3 regions of the Arthrobacter sp. K4-10C genome follow, and region 2 is predicted to be linked to each of the others. Evidence: riboswitches for the same ligand, from Rfam matches in the RefSeq annotation. Region 2 holds a riboswitch; each other region holds the start of a gene.

Region 1 (7,722 bases), on a different contig from region 2:
CTTTGGTCCGGGCGGGTGGATGGTCAAAGGCACGCAGTCGGCAATGACTGCATCGAAGGCCTTTCCCATTCTGCCTGAACAGCTGTTTCGGCGGGAACCGGGACCGTCATAGTCCGACCACTGAGACGCACTCCGGGGGCGCTTCCAACTATTCGGACTAAGTCAAAATAGGCTAAGCTAGCCAACGGACTACGTCGCGGTGAACAGCGATACGGTGGGACAACGCAAGGTACTGCGCTCGAGGAGCTGAGCTGGATGACGGATCTGATCGACACTACGGAGATGTACCTTCGGACCATTCTGGAACTGGAAGAAGAGAACATCGTTGCCCTGCGGGCCCGTATTGCAGAACGCCTGCGCCACTCGGGTCCCACGGTTTCCCAGACCATTGGCCGGATGGAGCGCGACGGGCTGGTTGTGGTGTCCGGCGACCGCCACCTAGAGCTCACCGAGATTGGACGCAAGCGCGCCACCGAAGTCATGCGCAAGCACCGCCTTGCCGAGCGGCTCCTGGCGGACGTCATTGGGCTTGACTGGGCCTACGTCCACGACGAAGCCTGCCGGTGGGAGCACGTCATGAGCGAGCGGGTGGAACGGCGTATCTACGAACTGCTGGACCATCCCACCGAGTCGCCATACGGAAACCCGATTCCTGGCCTCGCCGCACTGGGTGGACAACCGCGCCTGGCCGCAACGGATTCGGCCATGAGCCTCCTCGAAGCGATGAAGTCCTACAAACCCGCTTCCGCGGTGACGGTGAGCAGGCTGGCCGAGCCCATCCAGGTGGAGCCTGAGCTCCTGGCCCAGCTCGACGAGGGAGGCATCCGCCCCGGCGCCGCGCTCTCGCTGGAACGGGTGGGGGACTACATCTCGGTCCGGGTGCCCGGTATCGAAGGGGCCCTTGAGCTTCCGCCGGAGGTCGCCGCGCACGTCTTTGTGTCCGTCCGCTAAACTGCGGCGCTACCCCACGTGACGCTAATTACGCAAGATAACGGAATTGTTACTTTGGGGATTAAGCCCCTATAGTTGAACCAAGCGTTGATACATAAGCGTTACCTGATCCGGAGCCGAGCTCTGCCAGCGGATCAGGAGCACGAGTCATAACTGGCAGAGGCGGGGGAACCACAAGCGGCAGCGGGGGACTGCCTTGGGGTGAAGTCCGTCAGCAGCAAGCCTCTTCCAGCGAAGGAATCCCTCGGGGATATCTCTGTGCCGAAAGCTTGCTTACGGCGGACCGGGTCTTTGAACTCTCTGACCCGAATCCGACAGCTAACTTCGCAGGCTTTCCAGAGAGGAATCCTTCTTGTCCATGCAGACCTCCAGGGGGCGCCGCCGCGCGGCGGGCCCCGCTTCGGCACCGCGTGTCGTCGAAGTCATCCACACGGAGCGCCCCCGCGATCTCCACCGTGATGCGCGCCGCCGTCGGGGTCCGTTCCGGCAGGTCACGGAGTTCGCCTCAGCCAGCGGCATTGGCCAAAAAGCCGGCATTGCACTCGCCGCCACCGGCCTGGTACTCACGGTGACAGTTCCGGCCACCAGCCCCGTCATGGCCACCGATGGCTCCGGCATAGCGCCCGTTGCAGCTTCGGCAACAGCCCCGCAGCCCGCAATTTCGGCTGAGGCCGGAGCGCAGATCGACTTCAGCCGCTCGGCCGTCGTGACGCAGGCCGATCCGGACGGCAAGCTCAAGCAGCTCCTGAGTGCCCAGTCCGCCGGCGCCGTCTCCCGCGCAGCATCCGCGGGAAGCCTGGGTGCCCCGCTGGCCACCCTGGTCACCGCATCACCCTTTGGCTACCGCGTCAGCCCGATCACGGGCGGATCCGGCGACTTCCACCGCGGGCAGGACTACGTTGCCCAGTGCGGCACCTCAGTGCTCGCCGCCGCCACGGGTACCGTGACCTTTGTCGGCTGGCACCAGTATGGTGGCGGGAACCGCGTGGTGATTGACCACGGAAACGGCCTGGAGACCACCTACAACCACCTGTCGTCCTTCAATGTGACAGAGGGCCAGACGGTCTCCCGCGGCGACGTTGTGGCGCTCAGCGGAACCACCGGCGCCTCCACTGGCTGCCACCTGCACTTTGAAGTGCAGGTCAACGGCGAAGTTGTCGATCCTACCGGCTGGCTGTAGTCAAATGATGGTCCACTCTCAAATCGCTGTGACCAGCCGTGACCTGAATGTGACATTCAAGCTAAACTGCTGTACCGTCTAACTCGCGTCAACTTTTCCGAAGTTGACGCTCTTGTGCGGATTGCCTAACTCTGCCACCGCTCAAGGTCCGTTCGCATTTCATCGTCTGGCAGGGGCGGGGGAACCAATTTTGGCCTTCTTCATGAAGGCCTTGGGGTTAAGTCGCAAAGCTTCCTGGAAGCGGCGCGGCCGGGTGACTCCCATCCGAATCCGACAGCTCACCTCGCAGGCATTGGGAGAGGCTACCTTCGTGTCATCACGCCATAATTCTGCGCGCCACCGTGCGCAACCGGTTCGTACCAACCCTCTGGACGCAGTGTCCAAGGCTGTGAGTGCCAACGCCGGGACAGTTGGTCGCCAGGCTGCAGTGGTTGCAGCTGCTTCCGGACTTGTCCTCGCTATGGGCCTGCCGGCCGGCGCTGCGGACACCACCGCTGGTGTCTCGGCTTCCACCGAGTCCGGTTCTGCGCAGACTGCCCTTGCCGTCACCGCAGCACCCACCGCCACCGTTTCCTTCGAGCGCCCGGTTGTCACCACCGTTGCCGCTCCCGTCGTCCAGCGGGTGACGGTCCAGTCCACCTCCGAAGACGATGAGCCGGCCACCGCCTCCACGGCAGCGGAAAAGGTTGTGGCCACCGCCGCTTCAGCGGCAACTTCCGGTCTCGCCGCCATCGCCTACACCGGCATTGGCAGCCCGTACGTCTGGGGCGGCACCAGCCCCACCACCGGCTGGGACTGCTCCGGTTTCACGCAGTGGGTCTACGCCCAGGCCGGCATCAGCATCCCCCGCGTGAACGCGTGGACCGCCATGACCCCCACTTCCACCCCCCAGCCGGGTGACCTGGTCATGCAGAACGGTGGTGCGCACGTCGGCATCTACGTCGGCAACGGCATGATGATCAGCGCCCTCAACCCCTCCCAGGGCACGCTGCTGCACTCTGTGGCCGCCACCGGAACCTCCTCCTTCTACACCCTCGCAGGCAAATAGTTCTTGGGGCTTCGGCCCCAGGAACTATTTCTTTGCCCCCACTTTTCGCCAATTCGCCAATCCCCGTTCGGGACGCGCCGGCATACCCCCAAGATGCCGGCGCGTCCAAAACTCTCGGGCCGCCCACAGGCCCCGAGGACATCGAAAGAGAGAACTGATGACTACTCGTGCTACCGCACGGCACCGTGCCGAGGTCACCAAAACCAGCTCAATCGCCATCATCGCCAAGGCTGTGGGCGACAACGCCGGCGGCGTAGGCCGCCAGGCGGCCGTGATCGCCGCCGCCTCCGGCCTGGTCCTGACCAGCGGCATCGCCGCCAATGCTGCTGACGCCAACATCCAGCGCGACTCCGCTCCGGCGTCGGCCCTGGAAGTTGAATCGGCGATCGAGGCCCCGATCTCCGCGGCGTCCACCATCTCCATCGCCTACGAAAAGCCTGCCGTCACCACCACGCCGGCTCCCGTTGTCGAGGAAGAGCCCGCGGTCGAGGTCCAGGAAGCCGCACCGGCTCCCGCAGCCAAGACCGCCGCAGCTCCGAAGGTCACCTCCACGGTTTCGACTGCCGCCGCCCCGGCGGCACCCGCTGCTTCCGCCAGCGGCAAGGGTGCAGCCATCCTGTCCGCCGCGTACGCCCAGCTGGGTGTCATGCAGGACTGCACCATGCTGGTCACCAACTCCCTGGCCGCCGTTGGCATCAACTTCCACGACTGGCCTGCAGGCTACCTGTCCCTGGGCCGCACCGTGAGCGCCGCCGAGGCCCAGCCCGGCGACCTGATCTACTACGCCGACGGCGGTGCGGGCATGGCCCACATTGCTGTCTACGCCGGCAACGGCCAGGCAGTACACGGCGGCTACAACGGCAACCAGACTGTTGTCTTCAGCGCGAACGTCGGTTCCGGCCCGGTCTTCATCCGCGTCAGCTAGCCACCAGCATCATCGGCAGGGTTCCCGGCCGGTCGCGATGCAGTAAGGACCCCTGCCCACAAGGCAGGGGTCCTCGCTCTTTAAGGGCTCAGGTCTTAACATCTCGGTCCGTTCCACGGGGCTGTGGGGACCCCGCCCTCGGGCAGCCCGCGTGGGCTGCAGCAGGAGATCCCTGCTGTGCGCAGCAGAGGCTAATGGCCGGGCGATTAGCTGATCGTGCACTTCTTTGTTTACTCTTGTGGTGTCGATCCATAGCCCGGACATGCCGAGGGCAGCCGGCCCTCGTGCCCCTGACGGGTGCGGCCGTGAAGAGGTACGTGCATGCGCACTCTCGTTCTGAATGCTGGATATGAACCGCTGGCGGTTGTGACTTTCCGCCGGGCGCTGGTGCTTGTGCTGACGGGCAAGGCGAGCGTGGTGGCCGAAGGGGACGATCCTGTCGTGGGGCCGCAGGAGATACTGGGCCGCCCCTCGGTGATCCTCCTGAACCGCTACATCCGCCCCCGGTACAACAAGGCCACGGCTGTCAGCCGACGGGGTGTGCTGAGGCGCGACGGGCACAAGTGCGCATATTGCGGCAAGGCCGCGCACACGATCGACCACGTGCACCCAAAATCACGTGGCGGAGCGGACTCCTGGGAAAACCTGGTGGCAGCCTGCCTCCGCTGCAACAACGCCAAGGGTGACCACACTCCTGCGGAAATGGGCTGGAAGCTGCGGTTCGTGCCGGAACCTCCGCACGGCACCATCTGGCAGATCAAGGAGCTGGAGAAGCCCACCCCCGCGTGGGATCCCTTCCTGCTGCCCGAGCGCGCTGCCTGACCCGCGGTTCGCCGCTGTTGGGCCGCCAGGGCAATGCGGGTGGCTAGGCTGGAACAGTGGAAGTTCAACCTCCGATTTTCGATGCCCTGATCCTCGCCGGGGGCAGGTCCTCACGGCTGGGCGGCGTGCCGAAGCAGCACCTGGTCTTTCACGGTGCCACCCTGCTGCAGCGCTCCCTGGATGCCGCCTCCGGTGCCCGGCGGGTGGCGGTGGTGGGCCCTGACCCGGGACCCCTGCCAAAGGGTGTGCTGTCCTGCCGCGAGGAGCCCGCGTTCGCAGGTCCCGCCGCAGCCATCGCCGCGGGGTTGGCCGTCCTGGCTCGGGATGTGGAGGGGGCGGAGTACACGCTGGTGCTCGCATGTGACATGCCGCTGGTGGCGGACGCCGTCGCCAGGCTCTTCCCGGTGCTGGCGGCGAAGCAGGCCTCGGGGCAGGACGGCCAGCCCGATGCGGTCATGGCCAATACTGACGACGGTACAGCCCGCGGCAGGGCCCAGCCGTTGGCGGCGTTTTATCGCACAGACGGGTTAACAAAAGCCGTACAGGACCTTGCCGCAACGGGAGCGTTAATCAACGGCTCTGTCCGGTCGCTCCTTGCTAGTCTGGACGTGCAGCTTGTCACCGTCCCCGCCGGGTCCACAGCCGATGTGGACACCTGGGACGATGCCGCCGCTCTAGGGGTTGCCGCCGGCAGCCAGATCAAGGACCAGGGCCGGCGCAGCCGCAGTTGATTTGGGAGGCAGTTCATGAAGAGCCAGGATGAAACGCTGGAGGAATGGTGCAGGTCCCTGCTCCAGGCCTATGAACTCGAAGACGTCCAGGTGGACGTCAATGCCATTCTCTCGCTCGCCGGAGTGGCTGCCCATTCCGTGGTGCGTCCGGCCGCGCCGCTGACAACTTTCATTGCGGGTTATGCCGCCGGCCTCGCGTCCGGCGCTGGCCGGGCAACAGATTCCGCCTCCATGGACTCGGCACTCGCCGTGGCCCGTTCCCTGGCAGCCGACTACGATGCTGAAGCCGCCGGGACCCCCGGGGAATGACCGAGGACACCCCGTCAGAAGCGAGCCGACAAGAAGGGCAGGAAGCACACCATCACCTGGCCCATACCTGGCAGGAGGCCAGGCAGGCGGCCTTTGACTCAGCTACACCCATTCCTTCCGGGCCGGTGGCGCTTGAGCTTGCGCTTGGACGCACCCTGGACCAGGACATCGTGGCGCTGCAGGACATGCCGCACTATGCGTCTTCCGCCATGGACGGGTGGGTAGTCAACGGCAGCGGGCCCTGGGTTCCTGCCGAACCCGGAACCAGGCTGGCGCCGCACCAGGCGAGCCCCATCGTGACCGGCGGCCTCATCCCGCCAGGAGGCAAGGCCATCCTGCGAAGTGAGAGCGCTGTGCTGGGCAAGGACGACGACGGGTTGCCCATCCTGACCATTGGGGGCAACGCCCGGCCCGGGGAGCCGCGGACCGGCCAGCACATCCGGAAGGCGGGGGAGGAAGCCATGGAGGGCGACGTCCTGGTCAAGTCCGGGGTGCAGCTGAACCCTGCGCATCTTGCCCTTGCCGCCCTGGCCGGGCATGACGAACTGCGTGTCCGGGGCAAACCCCTGGTGCGGCTCCTGCTGACTGGCTCGGAGGTGGTGGCGCAGGGGCTTCCGGCTCCCGGCAAGGTGCGTGACACCTTTGGCCCCCAGCTTCCGGCAGTCGTAACGATGCTGGGCGGTATCGCCGGCGGGCAGCAGAAGATTGGTGACTCGTATGCGGAATGGCTCGCCGCCCTGGAAGACGTGGTCCCGGAGGTACCGGGCGCGCCGGACCTGCCTGCCGACGTCGTTATCACCACGGGAGGGACCGGCCGCTCCGGCACGGACCATCTGCGCAGGGCCGTGGCGGAGCTGGGAGGGCGGCTCCTGATCGATGGCGTGGCCATGCGCCCCGGGCATCCTGCCGTGCTGGCCGAGCTGCCGGACGGCCGGTTTGTCCTGGGGCTGCCCGGCAATCCGCTGGCGGCAATGATTGCCCTGTGCACCGTGGGTGCTCCGCTGCTGGCGGCACTGGGCCACGGCACCATGCCCGCTGTGCAGGAGGTGCCCTGCGGTACCGTTATCGAACCCGATCCCGGGCGAACCAGGCTGATGCCTTTCCGCCTGCTGTTCGGGATGGCGTCGCCGGCCCAGCACACGGGGCCGGGGATGATGCGCGGCCTGGCTTCCGCGGACGGCGTCATGGTGGTGCCGCCGCACGGGGTGCAGTTGGGGGAGCCGGTGCCTGCTTTTGCCTTGCCTTGGGGGCCGGCTATTCCCGCGCCAGCTGATGCTCCTGCAAAGACCAAGCCGAGGGGTGGCCGGACAGCCTCGAAACCCGCTCCCGCCGGCCCGGTGGACTGGAGTGCCCTCCTTGGATGAGCCGGTTTCCCTTACCACGCGTGGCTTCCGGCCGAGCCATGCCCCGTCAGTTGAGCATGGTTCATGCGGTTGCGATGATGGAGCTATGAACAGGGACGGAAAATGGGTCGCGTAACCCAGCGCCGCAAGGTGCACAGGTATCTGCTGGACGGCTCGCCCAAGGCACTTGAGTTCCCGGTCCGTTACCGGGAGGACGTCCTGGCCGTCGAGGAACCATTGGAGATCCGGCTGGGCCGGATGTCCTTCTCGGTCACTATGCGGACGCCTGGCGACGACTTTGACCTGGTGGCCGGGTTCCTGGTGTCCGAGGGCGTCATCTGGAGCCCGGAACAGTTGGTTTCCCTGCGGTTCTGTGCCGGCGAGGACGAAGACGGTGCCCAGACGTTCAATGT
Region 2 (7,722 bases):
TCCGGAGCGGATCTTCCCCCGGACAATGCTGACCGGCCTGGGCATCGCGGTGCTCCTGTACATGCTGGTGGCGGTATCCGTGGTCAGTGTGCTCACACCCACCGAGCTGGAAGGAATCCGGGAGGCCGAGGGTGCGGCGCTCCTTGAAGTGGTGCACAAAGGCTCCCCGGACTTCCCCATTGACAGGGTTTTCCCGTTCCTGGCAGTCTTCGCTGTCGCCAATACTGCGCTGATCAACATGCTCATGGCCAGCCGGCTCATTTACGGCATGGCCCGCCAGCACGTCCTGCCGCGTCCGCTGGGCAAAGTCCTGCCGGTCCGCCGCACCCCCTGGGCAGGCATTGCCTTCTCCACCATCCTGGCCCTGGGGCTCATCCTCTACGTGACCAGCGATCCCGAGAGCAACATTGTGGCCAACCTGTCCGGCACCACGGCGTTCCTGCTGCTGTGCGTTTTCACCGTGGTCAACGTGGCCTGCCTGGTGCTGCGGCGGAAGCGGGACCCCAACCGCAAGGTATTCTTCACCTCGCCCGGTCCACTGCCCCTGGTGGCGGCCATCCTGTGCGGCTTCCTTGCCGGACCATGGGTGGGACGGAACGAGATCCAGTACCAGATAGCCGGCGGGCTGATGGCCCTCGGGGTGGTCCTGTGGCTGGTCACCTGGCTGATCAACCGGCGCACCAATGAGAAGGATAGGGTAAACACATGACTGCCGCTGCAGAATCGACGGTAACTTTCGACAGCCGGTTCGCAAGGGAACTGGCAGAAATGGCCGTTCCCTGGCGGGCGGAGGAAGCACCGGAACCTCAGCTCCTGGTCCTCAACGAGGCGCTGGCGGAGGAGCTCGGACTCGACGCCGGCTACCTGCGCAGCCCAGAGGGCGTACGCCTCCTCCTGGGCAACCATGTGCCGGAGGGTGCGGCGCCGGTGGCCCAGGCGTATGCCGGGCACCAGTTCGGGGGCTACTCACCCCTGCTCGGTGACGGGCGCGCCCTTCTTCTCGGCGAGATCGTGGACACCAGGGGCCACCTGCGGGACATCCACCTCAAAGGCTCCGGCCGCACGCCCTTTGCGCGGGCAGGCGACGGACGCGCCGTCGTCGGACCAATGCTCCGGGAGTACCTGGTCAGCGAGGCAATGCACGCGCTGGGCATTCCCAGCACCCGGTCGCTCGCTGTCGTGGGCACCGGACGGCCGGTGCGCAGGGATGACATGCTGCCAGGAGCAGTTTTGGCCCGCGTGGCCAGCAGCCACTTGCGGGTGGGAAGTTTCCAGTATGCAAGGGCCACGGACAACCTGGAACTCCTGCGCCGCCTGGCCGACCATGCCATCAGCCGGCATTATCCCGCTGCGGCCGAGGCCGAGAATCCCTATTTGGCGCTCTTCGGGGCAGTGGTGTCCGCGCAGGCATCCCTGGTGGCGCAATGGATGCTGGTGGGCTTCGTCCACGGCGTCATGAATACGGACAACATGACCATCTCCGGCGAGACCATCGACTACGGGCCGTGCGCTTTCATGGACGCGTTCAACCCGGCCGCCGTCTACAGCTCCATCGATGTGGGCGGACGGTACGCCTACGCAAACCAGCCGGTCATCGCCGAATGGAACCTGGCCCGGCTCGCCGAGGCGATCCTCCCGCTCATCAACGAGGACCAGGAACAGGCCGTTCCCCCCGCTGTGGAGGCACTGGGCGAATTCCGCAGGCAGTACAGTGACGCCTGGTTCACCGGAATGAAAACCAAGCTGGGCCTCCCGCACAGCGAGCCCGGAAGTGCCCAGGCCGAAGCCGCATCCGAACTGGTGGACGGGGTGGTTGCTATTCTGAAGGACGGCCCCGTGGACTATACCCAGTTCTTCCGCAACCTTGGTAAGGCAGCGCGAGGCAACGTCCGCCCCGTGCGCGGCATGGTCCTGGACCTCGCCGCATTCGATGCCTGGGCTGAACGCTGGCAGTCCCTGAATCCCGACGCTGACCGGATGGACCGGGTGAACCCGCTGTACATTCCGCGAAACCACCTCGTGGAAGAGGCGCTCGCCGCCGCCACCGGCGGGGACCTGGACCCGTTCACCCGGCTCCTTGAAGCCGTAAGTGCCCCCTATGACGAGCGCCCCGGACTGGAGCGCTACACCGAAGGCGCGCCTGAAGACTTCGGCGAGTACATGACGTTCTGCGGGACCTAGCCCGGGCGGGCCGGCAGGGCAGGGTACGCAACGCGCATCAACGGACAAGGGCGGCAACCGGGTTAATCCCGGCTGCCGCCCTTGTCTGCGCTGCTTCAGTTGTACGCGGTGACTACGCCACGCGGACGAAGGAAGCGCCGCTGAGCCAGCTGAGGGAGTGGACCTCGGTCTTGAAGCCGTCAACGCCACCGCTGACAACCTGGCCGTTACCGGCGAAGACTCCCACGTGGCCGGCGGTGATCACCAGGTCACCGGGGGCCGGGGTGCCCACCACGGAGCCGTACTGGTAGAACTGGCCGGGAGCCAGGTCACCGACGGACTTGCCAACGGACCGGAGGGCCTTCTCCACCATCGCGGTGCAGTCCTGCTGGACACCAAGCTGGCCGTACGCGGAGGCCAGGATGGCTGCGCCCGTGCCGGTGCCGGCAGCGGCGGGGGCCGGGGCGGGAGCCGGGGCCGGAGCAGCTGCGGTGGACGCGTAGGACAGGTTCATGCCGGTGTTCGCCGGAGCGGCAGCAGCCTGGACCGGAGCGGCAGCAGGTGCTGCGTGGCCCGCACCCGGAATGGTGATCTGGTCACCCGGGTAGATGATGGTGGAGATGTCCAGGCCATTTGCGGCCAGGACATCGTTCAGGCTGACGCCGTGGGCCGCCGAGATGGCACCCAGGGTATCGCCGGAAACGACGGTGTGTACGTTAGCTGCGGCAGCGGCCGGGGCAGCGACTGCAGCAGCAGGTGCGCTGTGGGCCTGGACGTTAGTTGTTTCGGTGGTGTCCGGGCCGGTCACGCCTGCGTGGGCGGGGGCTCCAACACCGAACGCAATGCCGGATGCAGCGGCAACTGCGAGCACCGGTCGGCCGAGCGTCCGGGCCTGGGACTTGGCGGAAGCAGCCAAGCCCTGGAGCGCGATTGAGCGGGCCGGAGTCGCGCGGTGACGGGCGGTAGGGAAATTTTTTGACACGTTAGATCGCCTCTCCCATGCCTGCGGGGTGAGCTGTCGGGTTCGGGTTGGAGATACCCGGCCGAGAGCAACCCCCAAACTGACGGAGGCACTATCGACTTAACCCCAAGGCCGCGATGGCCGTGGAAACTTGGTTCCCCCGTCCCTGCCAGCTGGAAAGCGGTTGAATCCCGGGTCAGTGGCAGGGCTCGGCATACTGATGGGAATGTCCCGTCTGGGAGGGACACCAGAAGACCATAACCCGCCCTCAGCGGCATTGTCACGTTTAGGTAACATGCGAGGTGCCTCTATCGTATTAAGCAAACATCTTGATGTTTCCTTTACACACCGCTGACCTCACGAGATGTATTTGTGCGGGCGCGTCGTGTATTTAATGTCACAAAGTCATAAAGGCCGGGCCCATCCGCGGCTGCATGGCCTGAAAAGGGGCGCGAAAGAGGGCGGGCGCTACCCCATGTGGCGCCGCGCTGGCAAGCGCGTCATCTGGCCCTGAGCGCGTGCCCTAGCCGACCGGATGCCCCAGGTGGCAGGTTGTTTCGCCCCGATCCACGTCGTGCCCCTGGATGCACGTCACAGACGGAGCGTTAGGGGTGTCATGGGCCAGGAAGAACAGGCTGCTTGAACCGTGGCTGATGGCGTCGTCCTCCCGCTGCAGCCAGCTGCGGCGGCGGTACCCGGATTGGACCTTGGACGATGCGGCTGCCGGCTCGTCGGACTGATGCCGGTTTCCAAACATTTTTCGAACCACTGCGACCGCGACCTTCCCAACAGATGTCCACTGCCTCGCAGTGGAATGCGGTGAATCAATCGTAGACCCGCCAGTGCCCGCGCGCCCCCGGTTTCCGGTGCATAACGATGTGCCGCCGCCAACCCTCAACCCCTCGTTGAAACCGGTAGGCTTCGGAGCTATGCGCCTGTTTGGAAGCACGATAAAGCATCCGGTGCTGGGAGGGCTGCTTGCACTGGCTTTGGCCGGTTCGGCCGCGCTGCTTCCGGCTGCCGCGACCGAGGCCCCGCCGGAAGGCTACCCCTCCTGGGAGGACGTGCAGAAGGCGCAGCAGTCTGAAGCCGGGAAGGCGGCCGAGATCGAGAAGATCGACCACCTGCTGGCTGGCCTGCAATCCCAGTCCGAGTTGCTGGGCGCTGCGGCCGTGTCATCCGCTGCCGATTACGCCGCCGCGGACGCCGCCGTGCAGTCAGCCACAGCCCGGGTGGATGCCCTGGCCGGGCAGGCGGCCCAGGCCAATGCCGAGCTGAGGCGGCACCAGCAGGCAATCGGCGCGCTGGCAGCCCAGTCATACAAGACCGGCGGTACCACTATGGGCTTCTTTGTGGCCCTGGACGCCCTGGAGAACAACAGCATCCACGGGCTCAACGTCATTGAGGTGGTTGGTGGCAAGGCCGCGGACCTTGTCAGCAAGGCAGACGCCGCCGGCAAAAGCACCGCCGCACTGGCGGAGCAGGAAAAGGCCGCCAGGGCAGAACGTGAGCGCCTGTCCGGAGCGGCAAGAACCAAGCTGGATGCTGCCCGTTCCGCCCAGGCGGCGATGGTGCGCCAGGTAGCGGAAGAGCAGCGGCACAGCGGAGAGCTGACCGCGCAGCTTGCGTCCTTGAAGGGCACGACGGCGGCGCTGGAGTGGGAGTACCGGCAAGGCCAGGCGGCCCTGGCCGCCTACGAGACCGCGCAGGAGGCCAAGCGCGCCGCCGCGGAGGAGCAGGCGCGCCGCCAGGCGGATGAAGCAGCAAAGGCGGCACTCGCAGCAGCGCAGAATCCTCCGGCACCCGCGAATCCGGCACCTGCAGCGCCCCCCGCCAACCCGGCGCCTGCAAACCCCGTCCCCGCGGCCCCCGCACCCGTGGTCCCCAGCCCGCCGCCCGTCGTCGTGCCGTCCGTTCCCGGCGGTGCCGTCAACGACCCCGCCGCGGCTAAGGGGTATGCCTCCGGACGCCTCGGTGCCTACGGCTGGGGCCAGGACCAGTTCCTGTGCCTCGCCCAGCTCTGGACCAAGGAATCCAACTGGCTCACCACCGCCACCAACCCTTACTCCGGTGCCTACGGAATACCCCAGGCACTGCCGCCCGGCAAGCTGGGGAGCGCCGGCAGCGACTGGCTTACCAGCTACCGCACCCAGATCGAGTGGGGCCTGGGCTACATCCGGGACCGCTACCGTACGCCCTGCGCGGCCTGGGACCATTCCGTAGCCAGGAACTGGTATTGAGCCCGCGCTAGGCTTTCCCCATGCCAGATTTTGAGCGGTTCCGGGTCCTGCTTGAGGAGGAGCGGAAGCGGAAGGTGGCACTGCTGCCGGCCCTTCGCGCTGACATCGCCTCGGCCAGTTCGGCACGCCTGGACTCGAATGTCGACGACGAACACGATCCGGAAGGCGCCACCATCGCCTTCGAACTCTCCCAGGCGTCGGCACTCCTAAAGCAGAGTGCGGCGGGCCTGGACCAGGTGGAAGCCGCCCTCGCCCGTATCCGCGAGGGAACTTACGGTACCTGCGCCGTCTGCGGCGAAGCCATTGCTGAAGGCCGGCTGGAAGCCCGCCCGTGGACCGCGTTCTGCATCAACCATGCATCGGCGGGCAGGCAGTGACGACCGGTCCGGACATTGTTGCGGCGGCGGCGGAATTTATCGACCGGACCCTGCAAAACGAGGGTGCCTGGTACCGGGCGGACGACGTCGGAAGCAGGCTGGGCGGCGCCCTTGCCTCGTACGGTTCCTCCGTGGGCGCCGTCCGGGGTACCGTCCGCGACGCGCTGCGGAAGTTCAAGGCGCTGGACCATGACGCGGTGCTCATGCTGGCCTCCGCCCTCTGGGGCCAGCCCGGGCCCGGCGTCAGGCCGGTCTACGAACGGCGGCTGGCCGCCGTGGTGCTGCTCCAGTCCAGGACCGGACTGCTGCGGCACTCGGACCTGACCCGGATTGAGGGTTTCCTTCGCTCCGCCCACACGGCCGAACTTGTTGACCCCCTCGTGGCCGATGTGGTGGCCCCCATGCTGGCCGGGCTGCCGCAGCGGGACCGGCAACGCGCGGACGTGGTGCTGGCCCGGTGGACCAAGGACCAGCACAACAGCCTGCGCCATGCTGCGGCGCTGCTTCAGCGGGCGCAAAATTCGGACGCCGCGACCGGGCGTGACGCCTCTCGAGAAGGAGACACCCATGAACGATCCCTATGACCTGCAGCGGTTCGTGTCTGCACAGGACAGCGGCGGGACCTACGACCAGGCCCTTTCCGAGCTGCAGCTGGGCAGCAAGCGGGGGCACTGGATGTGGTTCATTTTTCCCCAGGTCGCCGGGCTGGGACAAAGTGCCACCTCGCGCAAATACGCCATCCGTTCACTGGCGGAAGCCCGGGAATACCTGGATCATGAGGTGCTGGGCCCCCGCCTGCTGGAGTGCGCACAGGCCCTGGCAAACCACACCGGGCGCTCCCCGGAGGACATCCTGGGCGGCATCGACGCCCGCAAGCTGCAGTCGTCCATGACGCTGTTCCTCCGCGCCGCGCCCGGCGAAACGGTGTTCAAGACTGTCCTGGCACAGTTTTTCGACGGCGAGCCGGACGAAGCCACTGACGCGCTGCTGGCCGGACAGGACCAGGCCTGACGCCTACGGCGTGGGGCTGCCGCCGTTGACGTTCAGCGTCTCACCCACCACGAAGCTGGACTCGGGAGAGGCCAGGAACACGTAGGCCGGTGCGAGTTCTGCAGGCTGGCCGGCGCGGCCCAGGGGAGTGGACTGCCCGAACTCCGGCAGGTCCTCCTTCGGCTGGCCGCTGCTGACCTGCAGCGGTGTCCAGATGGGTCCCGGCGCCACCGCATTCACGCGGATTCCCTTGGGTGCGAGCTGCTGGGCCAGGCCCTTGGTGAAGTTGTTGATGCTCGCTTTTGTGGTGGCGTAGTCCACCAGGGTTGGCGACGGATTGTAGGCCTGTACGGATGTGGTGTTGATGATGGTGGAACCAGCGGGCATATGCGGAAGGGCGGCCTTGGTCAGCCAGAACATCGCGTAGACGTTCGTTTTCAGTGTGTGGTCGAACTGCTCGTCCGTGATGTCTGTGAGCTCCTCCTGGGCAACCTGCTTTCCGGCGTTGTTGACCAGGATGTCCACGCCGCCCAGGACTGCCACGGCCGTGTCCACCACGTCCCGGCACATTGAAGGGTCCTTGAGGTCGCCGGGGACTTTCACGGCTTTCCGGCCTGCGGCCTCGATGATGCCTGCGATGCGGGCAGCATCCTCTTCCTCCTGCGGCAGGTAGGACAGGACGACGTCGGCCCCCTCCCTGGCGAAGGCGATGGCCGCCGCCGCGCCGATCCCGGAGTCCGCCCCGGTGACGATTGCTTTCCGGCCCTCCAGCCGTCCGGTGCCGCGGTACGTTTCCTCACCGAGGTCCGCCTTGGGCGTCAGCTCCGCGTCCAGCCCCGGCTCGGGCTGGTGCTGCTTGGGCGGGGAGATCTGCTCATAGGCGGTAACCGGGTTCCGGAAGGTGTACTGGTCTGTCATGGTGGTCCTCCATGTGCTGAGTGGACAGGGGCAGGTACTTCGCCCAGGCAAGCCGCTGCAGGGCGCCTGCCTAAAA
Region 3 (7,722 bases), on a different contig from region 2:
GACTGAACCCCGTCCACCCGGTCCTGATGTGGCTTTTCATGCTGGCGGCGGCCATGGCCTTCAGCGCCATCATCCAGGGCGTCGTTGCGCTGCTGGGGTCGCCCGGCAAACTGGTGGTGCTGATCCTGCTGGTGCTCCAGCTGGTGTCCTCCGGCGGCACGTTCCCTTGGCAGACCACTCCGGAGCCCCTCCACCTGGCGCACCAGATCCTGCCGATGGGCTACGTGGTCACGGGCATGCGGCACCTGGTCTACGGCGCCGACCTGTCCATGATCGTCCCCACGGTACTCGGGCTCCTGGGGTACACCCTGCTCGGGGCAGGGATGTCCACGCTGGCCGTCCGCAGGAGTAAGTATTGGACGCTTAAGACGCTCAAACCGGAGATCGCGGTATGACCCCCGGGCCGGCGGCCGCAGCAAAGGGGCTCCGGCCGGCACGGACCACGGCAACCCGGCAGAAGCTCTTTGACGCCTCCATGGAACTCATTGGCGAACGCGGCGCCGCCAACGTCACCGTGGACGAAATCGCCCACGCCGCCGGGGTATCCAAAGGCACCGTCTACTACAACTTCGGCAGCAAGTCCGAACTTATCGCGCAGCTGCTTCGGCACGGCGTCGACATCCTCAAGGCCCGCCTGCTCGGTTCCGCCGCGGAGCCGGCGAAAGATCCGCTGCTGGCCATGGAAGCCATGATCGGGCAGGCCATGGATTTCATGGCCGAGTACCCGTCCTTCGCCCGGCTTTGGGTCAGTGAGAACTGGCGGACGCCGAGCGAATGGCAGGGCACCTTCGCCATTTTGCGCAGTGAGCTGCTGGCTGTTATCGCGCAGGCGGTTGACGGCGTGGCCAAGGCGTATCCGGTGGATGAATCAGTGTCCCGGGGCAGCCTGGAGACCGCAATCTTTGGTGCGTGCTTTGTGGTGGGGCTGGACCGGCAGACGTACAACCCCGAGCGCAGCCGTGACCAAAGCGTTGCGGCAATCATGGCCATCATGCGCGGCTACGTCCTGCAGCGGCCTGCTCCTCAGGGATGATGGTGCACATGCGCCACATGGGGAACAGCGGAAGATTTGCGGTCATCACCGGCATCGTCGCCGCGGGGCTGCTGGTGCTCACGGGAATGACGCTCGCGGAGCCGGTATTCGTCGCGTTCCTTGGCGTCCTGGCCCTTGCCTACCTGTCGGCGATCGGTGAGGTCCTGGCCCGCGGGCGGCGGCTGGTTTTGCTGGCCGCCGGCGCCGGCACCAGCCTCACGGTCGGGTTCGCCCTGGCCTTTCTCAGCACCTGGGAGCTGGCGTTCGACGGCGAGTCGTCGTTCCTGGGCACACCCCTCCCCACGGATGATCCGGACAACTACTTCATGGGTGCCGCAGCATCCGCCGTGGCCACGTTCCTGTTCCTCTTCCTCGGCGCTGCCTGGCCGGCGGGCAGGCGGGCGTCGCCGCCCCGCCGTCCCGTTCCCCATCGGCGGGCTGCCGCAATTTCCAGGCCGGCCGCCAAAGGCACGCCGGCAAAGGGCACAGCAGCCAGGGGCGCTGCGGCGAACGGCACTGCGGCTCAGCGCCGCTCCGGATCACGCGCACCGGCACGCCTGCCCGCACCAGCCAAGCGCCCGTCGTCGTCCTCTTCGCCGGCGCTCAGGCCCGCACCCAAACCTGGTGCCGGTTCCACCCGGCGACGCTGACGCCGCCCTCCAGTGGTGAGCACCGCGGTCGCCACCCCACCCAGGAGCAGCAGCCCGCCAGCCAGCTCGGGAGGTGTCGGCACCTCCCCCAGTGCCAGCCAGGCGGCTGTCATGCCCACGACGGGGACCAGCAAAGTAAACGGCACTACGGCCGACGACGGATGGCTGGCCAGGAGCCGGTTCCAGATGCCGTAGCCCACAAGCGAAGCAAAAACGGCCGTGTAGAGCGCAGTCAGGATAGTGGCTGCCGGCAGACTGGTGAGCGTGGCGAGGACGGTGCCCGGGCCGTCCACGAGCAGTGAAAGCGCGCTGAGGGGCACGGGAACCACCGCCCCGGACCAGACCACCAGGCCGAGTCCCGAGGCCGCCTTCGCTTTCCGGGCAATGACGTTTCCAACAGCCCAGGACAGGGCCGCTGCCAGTACGATCACAAGCGGCAGCAGCGGTGCCACGGCGCTCCTGCCCACCGCCACGACGGCGAGGCCCGCCACGCCCAGGACGACGCCGGCCAGCTGCCGGCGGCTCGGCCGCTCACCCAGGAACCCGGCGGCCAGGAGGACGGTCAGCAGCACCTGGGCCTGCAGCACGAGCGACGCCAGTCCTGCCGGCATCCCCAGGGCCATGGACAGATAGAGGAGGCCGAACTGGCCTGCACTCATGAAGAGCCCGACGCCGATGATTGCCTTCCAGCTGACGTCCGGTTTTCTGATGAAGAAGATCCACGGCAAAACCACCAGGACGAAGCGCATGGCCACGAACAGGAGCGGGGGCACATCGGCACCGCCCGGGTGCAGGCCGATGTCAATCGCCACGAAGTTCAGGCCCCACAGCACGGCCACCAGCACTGCAAGCAGGGAGTCTCGGAGGTTCACGCTCCTACTCTGCCAGAGCCGGGGCTAGTGGGCGCGGGGCACCTTGAACCTCGTGATCCTGGCATCCTGCCCGTCCAGCTCCGCCCACGGCTTCTCCGTCTCGAGCACCGTGAGCGCGCTGGTGGGAAACCGGGTGGCTGCGTCCATATAGGCGTCGTGGTCGGAATCGCGGGAAGCCAGGTGCATGGCCAGGTCCTGCACGCCTGGCAGGTGGGAGATCAGCATGAGCGTGGTCACCGTATCCGGGACGTGGTTGATGACCGAGAGCATCCGAAGGGCCGAGGCGGCGTAGAGCCCGTCCTCCAGCTTCGGAGTGGGTGCCTTGTCCCCCAGTTCGGAACACACCCAGGTGCAGGTCTGCCGCGTGCGCAATGCGCTCGAGCAGAGGATGAAGTCCGGGACGATGTTGTGCTTGAGCAGCCAACGCCCGGCCAGCGGCGCTTCCCGGTGCCCGCGTTCCTCCAGCGGCCGCTCATGATCGGGCACGCCGCCCGGCCAGTCGGCCTTGGCATGGCGCATGATCACAAGCCGTCGAAGATGGTGCTCCCTCATGCCCCAAGCTTAACGAACAAGCGCCCGCCCCCAAGGGGCGGGCGCCTGCCAGGCGGTACGGGTCAGATTGAGTACTCCGGAGCGGCCCAGACCACAACTTCGGGGTGCTCGTAGAACCGGTAGCCCTGGCCACGGACGGTGCGGACCGTGTTGGCCAGGCGGCCCAGCTTGGAGCGGAGGCGGCGGATGTGGACGTCGATGGTGCGCTCGTTAGGCACTTCCTCGGCGTTCCGCCACAGGCCTTCGAGCAGTTCGTCGCGGCCCACGGTGCGGGTGCCGTTCTCCACCAGGTAGTTGAGGAGTTCGAATTCCTTGAACGTCAGGTTGAGCGATTCGCCGTCGAGGTGGACCTCGCGGCGGGCAAGGTCAATGAGCACGCCGGACGGGCGCGGTTCCTGGGGCTGCTGCGGGCGCGGCGTCTCGGTGCGCTGGCGGGAGTTCACGGTGGGGTCGCCGAAGGTGGAACGAACGACGTCGAGCGCGGAACCGGGGGTGCCGGCAGGGGCAACCGCAACGGCTGCGTAGCTCTCAGCACCGGTCACCAGGGACTGGGCGTAAGCGCGGATCTCCTGGGCGAGCTTGGCGATGGAGGTGCCTGCCGCCGCGGCAGTTTCCTCGTCAATGCCCATGTACAGGACGAACCCGCGGGCCACGTTGTCGTTTGCTACGGGGCGGACGGCGTTGGGTCCGGCCACCACAGGCGTGGGTGCAGTGACAGGTGCGGAGTCGGCCGCGGGAACGGCGCGGAGCTGCCCGTAGGAGTTGGGGTTGTAGCCCTGCGGCGCGTAGCCCTGGGCGGGAAAGCTGCTTCCGGAAGAAGGCGAGAGCGACGGGCGGGGGCCAAAGCCGGGACGCAGGCCGGAGGGCTGGCCGGCCTTCGCGGCGTTGCGGACAGAGATGTGGACGTATCCGGATGCAACAGACATGGATTGCTTACCTCAATGTGAATGGCCGCCATCGCGGCTCGAATGCTGGGTTTTCCCGCAATGCGAACTGGGGAGGGGCGCCCGACGCTGGGCTGGGGGGCGAATGCCTAAGAACTTCGAAGGGTGGAGAAGGTCAGGCGTGCATTCGACAACAGCGCATGTCGGCAGCAGCTGATGTGCTGGGCCAATATTCTGCGGCTGCAGGTGCTGTTGAGTTCTTGTTCACATTGGAAGTGTGCAGCGTAACAATGGCAACTTGCAAGTAACAATGGACCGGATCGTCCGAATAGTGAGACGAAATGCTCTATTGTGGCGCAGATCACGATTCTGGAAGAAGCGAAAGAATAACGTTCGTTATCCGTTCTGATGTCTAAAAAGGCCCCTTCTGCCGAACGTTATTCGGCAGGCAAGCACTCAGGATTCCTTTCATTCAACTGAGTGCGAAATGCCAAAATCACTCCCCATGCCGTGGGACTGTGTCCAGCGGCGCGCGGAGCGGGACAAGAAAATCTTGCCGACAGGCCGGTGGGACCGGCTTCCTTGCCCGTCCAGCGTCCTGCGCCGGGGATTCACAGCCTGGTCACAGGAACCCCATGGCCAGGCTATATCCAACGATTGGAGAGTTGCCTCACGGCCACTTCGCACTCCATGACCAACAACCTCCCCCAGCAGCAGAAGGTACCGGCGGCCCGGGCTTGTCCATTCTGCAATCAGTGATTGAGGCTCACGGGACGGGTAACGGTAGCATCACGGCCGGGCCGCACCGCGTTTGCCCTGCAGCTGCCAGTGAGACCGTCGTCACTGCAAGCCGACGCGCCGTGGTCGTGATGTCCGTTACCTAAATGTGACTTAAGCGCCCGGTTCCTGTACCGTCGATTAAGTACGGTTCCCGTTCGGGCCGTGTATCCGGATGACGCCAAACTCTGCCACTTCCCGGATTCCGAATTGATCGAAGGCAGAGGCGGGGGACCCACCGTCCCGGGTATTGACTGCCCTTGGGGTTAAGCCAGCACGTGATTTTTCCGTGTGGCCGGATGCCCTCATCCGAACCCGACAGCTAACTCCGCAGGTGTGAGAGGCGATTCACCATGTTCAAATTCCCGGTAAAACCGCGGCCAAAAAACGGCTCCGACAACGACGCCCAGCGTCCCGAAGGCAGTAAGTTCACCCTGGGCCAACGCGCCGCAGTCCTCGTGGCGTCCGGTGCACTGCTTGTGGGAGTAGGCGCCGCAGGCCAGGCAACGGATGGTTTGATTCCTGCCGCATCAACCTCGAACACTGCGACGGCCGAGTCCGATGCGCAGATGAGCATCGAGAAGAGCGAGATCCGGTCCAACCCGGCCGAGTCCCCTGCTCCCGCTGAAATCAACGTTGTTCCACAGGCCGCCGAACCGGCCCCGGCGCCCGCACCGGAGCCAGCCCCCGCCGCGGAACCTGCTCCGGCACCCGAGCCTGCGCCCGCACCCGAGCTGGCCCCCGTCGTCGCGGTCAACGACCCCGCCGGCGCCCAGGCCTACGCCGCAGGGCAGCTCGGTTCCTACGGCTGGGCGCAGGACCAGATGCAGTGCCTGGTGACGCTGTGGACCAAGGAATCCGACTGGACCACCACGGCCACCAACCCCAGCAGCGGCGCATACGGCATCGTGCAGTCCCTGCCCGCCGAGAAGATGGCGAGCGCCGGTGCGGACTACCTCACCAACTACCGCACGCAGATCAACTGGGGCCTGAACTACATCAAGGAGCGCTACCAGTCCCCCTGTGGCGCGCTGAACTTCCACCTGTCCAACAACTGGTACTGAGCAGCCCTGCTGCCGCTGATTCTCCCCGGCCTTCGCGCATCACAGGCGTGAAAGCCGGGGAGTTTTCCTGTTAAGAGTCCCGTCCCGGGATGTACTGCACGGCCCACCTGTTACCGTCCGGGTCTGCGAAGTAGACGAAGTGGCCCCAGTCCTGCACGTCCACGTCGCTGACGTCCACGCCGTTCTCCTTCAAATGGCGATGCGCGGCCTCAATGTCGTTGACAACCAGCTGGAGGTTGGATCCCGTACCCGGAGGGGCGTCCGTAAGCCCTTCTCCGATGCAGATCGAGCAGGCGGAGCCAGGCGGGGTCAGCTGGACGAATCGGATGGAGTCGGTGGGCCGCTGGTCGAAATCGGCGTTGAAGCCCACCTTGTTGACGTAAAAGTCCTTGGCACGGTCCACATCGGACACAGGGACAAACACAAGTTCAAGTTTCCAGTCCATGGGCACAGGCTACGGGCGGGCCGCCGAATGCGGAAGACTCGCCCGGCCGGTTCAGCCTGCGATGCCGTACAGGCGGTCGCCCGCGTCCCCGAGTCCCGGGACAATGTAGGACTTGCTGTTCAGCTTCTCGTCGATGGAGGCCAGGACGATGGTCACGTTAGCGTCCGAGAGTTCCTCCTCCAGCTTGGCAAGGCCTTCGGGTGCGGCCAACAGGCAGATGCACGTGACGTCCGAGGCGCCGCGCTTGAACAGGAACTTGATGGCTTCCCGCAGGGTTCCGCCAGTGGCTAGCATCGGGTCCAGGACGAAGATCTGCCGGTCGGTGAGATCCTCCGGGAGACGTTCGGCATAGGTGATGATGTCCAGGGTTTCCTCGTCCCGGGCCATGCCCAGGAATCCCACTTCGGCGGTGGGGACCAGCTTGGTCATGCCCTCGAGCATTCCCAGGCCGGCGCGAAGGATGGGGACAACCAGGGGGGTGGGTTTGGTGAACGCGGTACCCACGGTGGTGCTGACCGGAGTCTCGATGGTGACGGGTTCGGTGCGGACCTCGCGGGTTGCCTCGTAGGCCAGGAGGGTCACCAGTTCTTCGGTCAGCTGCCGGAACACCGGAGACGGGGTGTTCTTGTCCCGCAGGACGGTGAGCTTATGGGCGACGAGCGGGTGGTCCACAACGAGAGTTCGCATTCGTCAAAACTATCACCCGGCGTTATCGGTCCCGCGCCCGCCGTGGCCGTCGTGATGCATGGCCTCGGCCACCACGTCGCGCACCACGGGATGCTCGAAATCTGGTGCCGGTCCGGCGTGTTCCTTCCGCCTGGTCAGATGGAACAGCCGGTGGGCAAGGATCACCATCGCCACCCAGGCCAGGCCCAGCAGCCAGCCGGCCATCACATCCGTCAGCCAGTGGTGCCCCAGGAACACCCGGCTCAAGCCCATGGCGATGATAAAGATCACGCCCGCCGTGATGGCCGTGATGCGTACCCAAAGTTTGTAGAACTGGAGGCACAGGATATACAGCAGCACACCGATCACCACCGTGGTGTTCAGGGTGTGGCCGCTGGGGAAGGACGGCGAGGTTTCATAGGGCGGCACTGCCTCCGAATGGTCGGGGCGGGACCGGCCGACCAACCGCTTGCTCAGCGTGGTGGCCGTGGTGGACACGGCGGCGGCGCCGCCAACCAGGATGACGGGCCGCCACGACCTGCTCAGGAACGTCAGCCACGCGGTCAGGATACTCGCGAGGATGGGCATCCCGATTCCGCCGCCAATGTTGGTGAAGCCGGTGACGAAGGCGTCCGTTTCCGGGTTCCGCAAGGACTGGAAATAATCGAGGGCGGGAATGTCCAGGCTTGCCAAGCCTTCCTCATCCACCACGTCCGAATACACTTCGGCGCCCAGCAGTGCCATGGCGAGCACCAGGGCGCCGCCGATGATCATGGTCA

The links. Region 2 has a riboswitch for cyclic di-AMP ahead of AC5RUU_RS09180 (LysM peptidoglycan-binding domain-containing protein). Riboswitches for the same ligand answer to the same signal wherever they lie in the genome.
Region 1: another riboswitch for cyclic di-AMP. It lies ahead of AC5RUU_RS17330 (C40 family peptidase); the one in region 2 lies ahead of AC5RUU_RS09180 (LysM peptidoglycan-binding domain-containing protein).
Region 3: another riboswitch for cyclic di-AMP. It lies ahead of AC5RUU_RS07415 (aggregation-promoting factor C-terminal-like domain-containing protein); the one in region 2 lies ahead of AC5RUU_RS09180 (LysM peptidoglycan-binding domain-containing protein).

Annotation. Positions count from the first base shown of each region.
Region 1 is NZ_JBNHFI010000013.1:26,829-34,550, forward strand. It holds gene AC5RUU_RS17320 (iron-dependent transcriptional repressor DtxR) at 256-951, shown strand; cyclic di-AMP (ydaO/yuaA leader) riboswitch at 1,081-1,299, shown strand; gene AC5RUU_RS17325 (M23 family metallopeptidase) at 1,310-2,131, shown strand; cyclic di-AMP (ydaO/yuaA leader) riboswitch at 2,260-2,437, shown strand; gene AC5RUU_RS17330 (C40 family peptidase) at 2,508-3,179, shown strand; gene AC5RUU_RS17335 (NlpC/P60 family protein) at 3,337-4,104, shown strand; gene AC5RUU_RS17340 (HNH endonuclease) at 4,426-4,926, shown strand; gene mobA (molybdenum cofactor guanylyltransferase) at 4,983-5,657, shown strand; gene AC5RUU_RS17350 (DUF6457 domain-containing protein) at 5,673-5,966, shown strand; gene AC5RUU_RS17355 (molybdopterin molybdotransferase MoeA) at 5,963-7,330, shown strand; gene fdhD (formate dehydrogenase accessory sulfurtransferase FdhD) at 7,433-7,722, shown strand, end outside.
Region 2 is NZ_JBNHFI010000005.1:299,654-307,375, reverse strand. It holds gene AC5RUU_RS09190 (APC family permease) at 1-709, shown strand, start outside; gene AC5RUU_RS09185 (protein adenylyltransferase SelO) at 706-2,181, shown strand; gene AC5RUU_RS09180 (LysM peptidoglycan-binding domain-containing protein) at 2,294-3,142, opposite strand; cyclic di-AMP (ydaO/yuaA leader) riboswitch at 3,146-3,314, opposite strand; gene AC5RUU_RS09175 (hypothetical protein) at 3,645-3,878, opposite strand; gene AC5RUU_RS09170 (aggregation-promoting factor C-terminal-like domain-containing protein) at 4,051-5,361, shown strand; gene AC5RUU_RS09165 (TraR/DksA family transcriptional regulator) at 5,382-5,738, shown strand; gene AC5RUU_RS09160 (DNA alkylation repair protein) at 5,735-6,322, shown strand; gene AC5RUU_RS09155 (DUF1810 domain-containing protein) at 6,306-6,749, shown strand; gene AC5RUU_RS09150 (glucose 1-dehydrogenase) at 6,753-7,646, opposite strand.
Region 3 is NZ_JBNHFI010000004.1:260,363-268,084, reverse strand. It holds gene AC5RUU_RS07440 (YhgE/Pip family protein) at 1-395, shown strand, start outside; gene AC5RUU_RS07435 (TetR/AcrR family transcriptional regulator) at 392-1,033, shown strand; gene AC5RUU_RS07430 (EamA family transporter) at 1,557-2,555, opposite strand; gene AC5RUU_RS07425 (SixA phosphatase family protein) at 2,580-3,107, opposite strand; gene AC5RUU_RS07420 (winged helix-turn-helix domain-containing protein) at 3,170-4,033, opposite strand; cyclic di-AMP (ydaO/yuaA leader) riboswitch at 4,962-5,116, shown strand; gene AC5RUU_RS07415 (aggregation-promoting factor C-terminal-like domain-containing protein) at 5,122-5,832, shown strand; gene AC5RUU_RS07410 (glyoxalase superfamily protein) at 5,903-6,277, opposite strand; gene upp (uracil phosphoribosyltransferase) at 6,329-6,964, opposite strand; gene AC5RUU_RS07400 (phosphatase PAP2 family protein) at 6,977-7,722, opposite strand, start outside.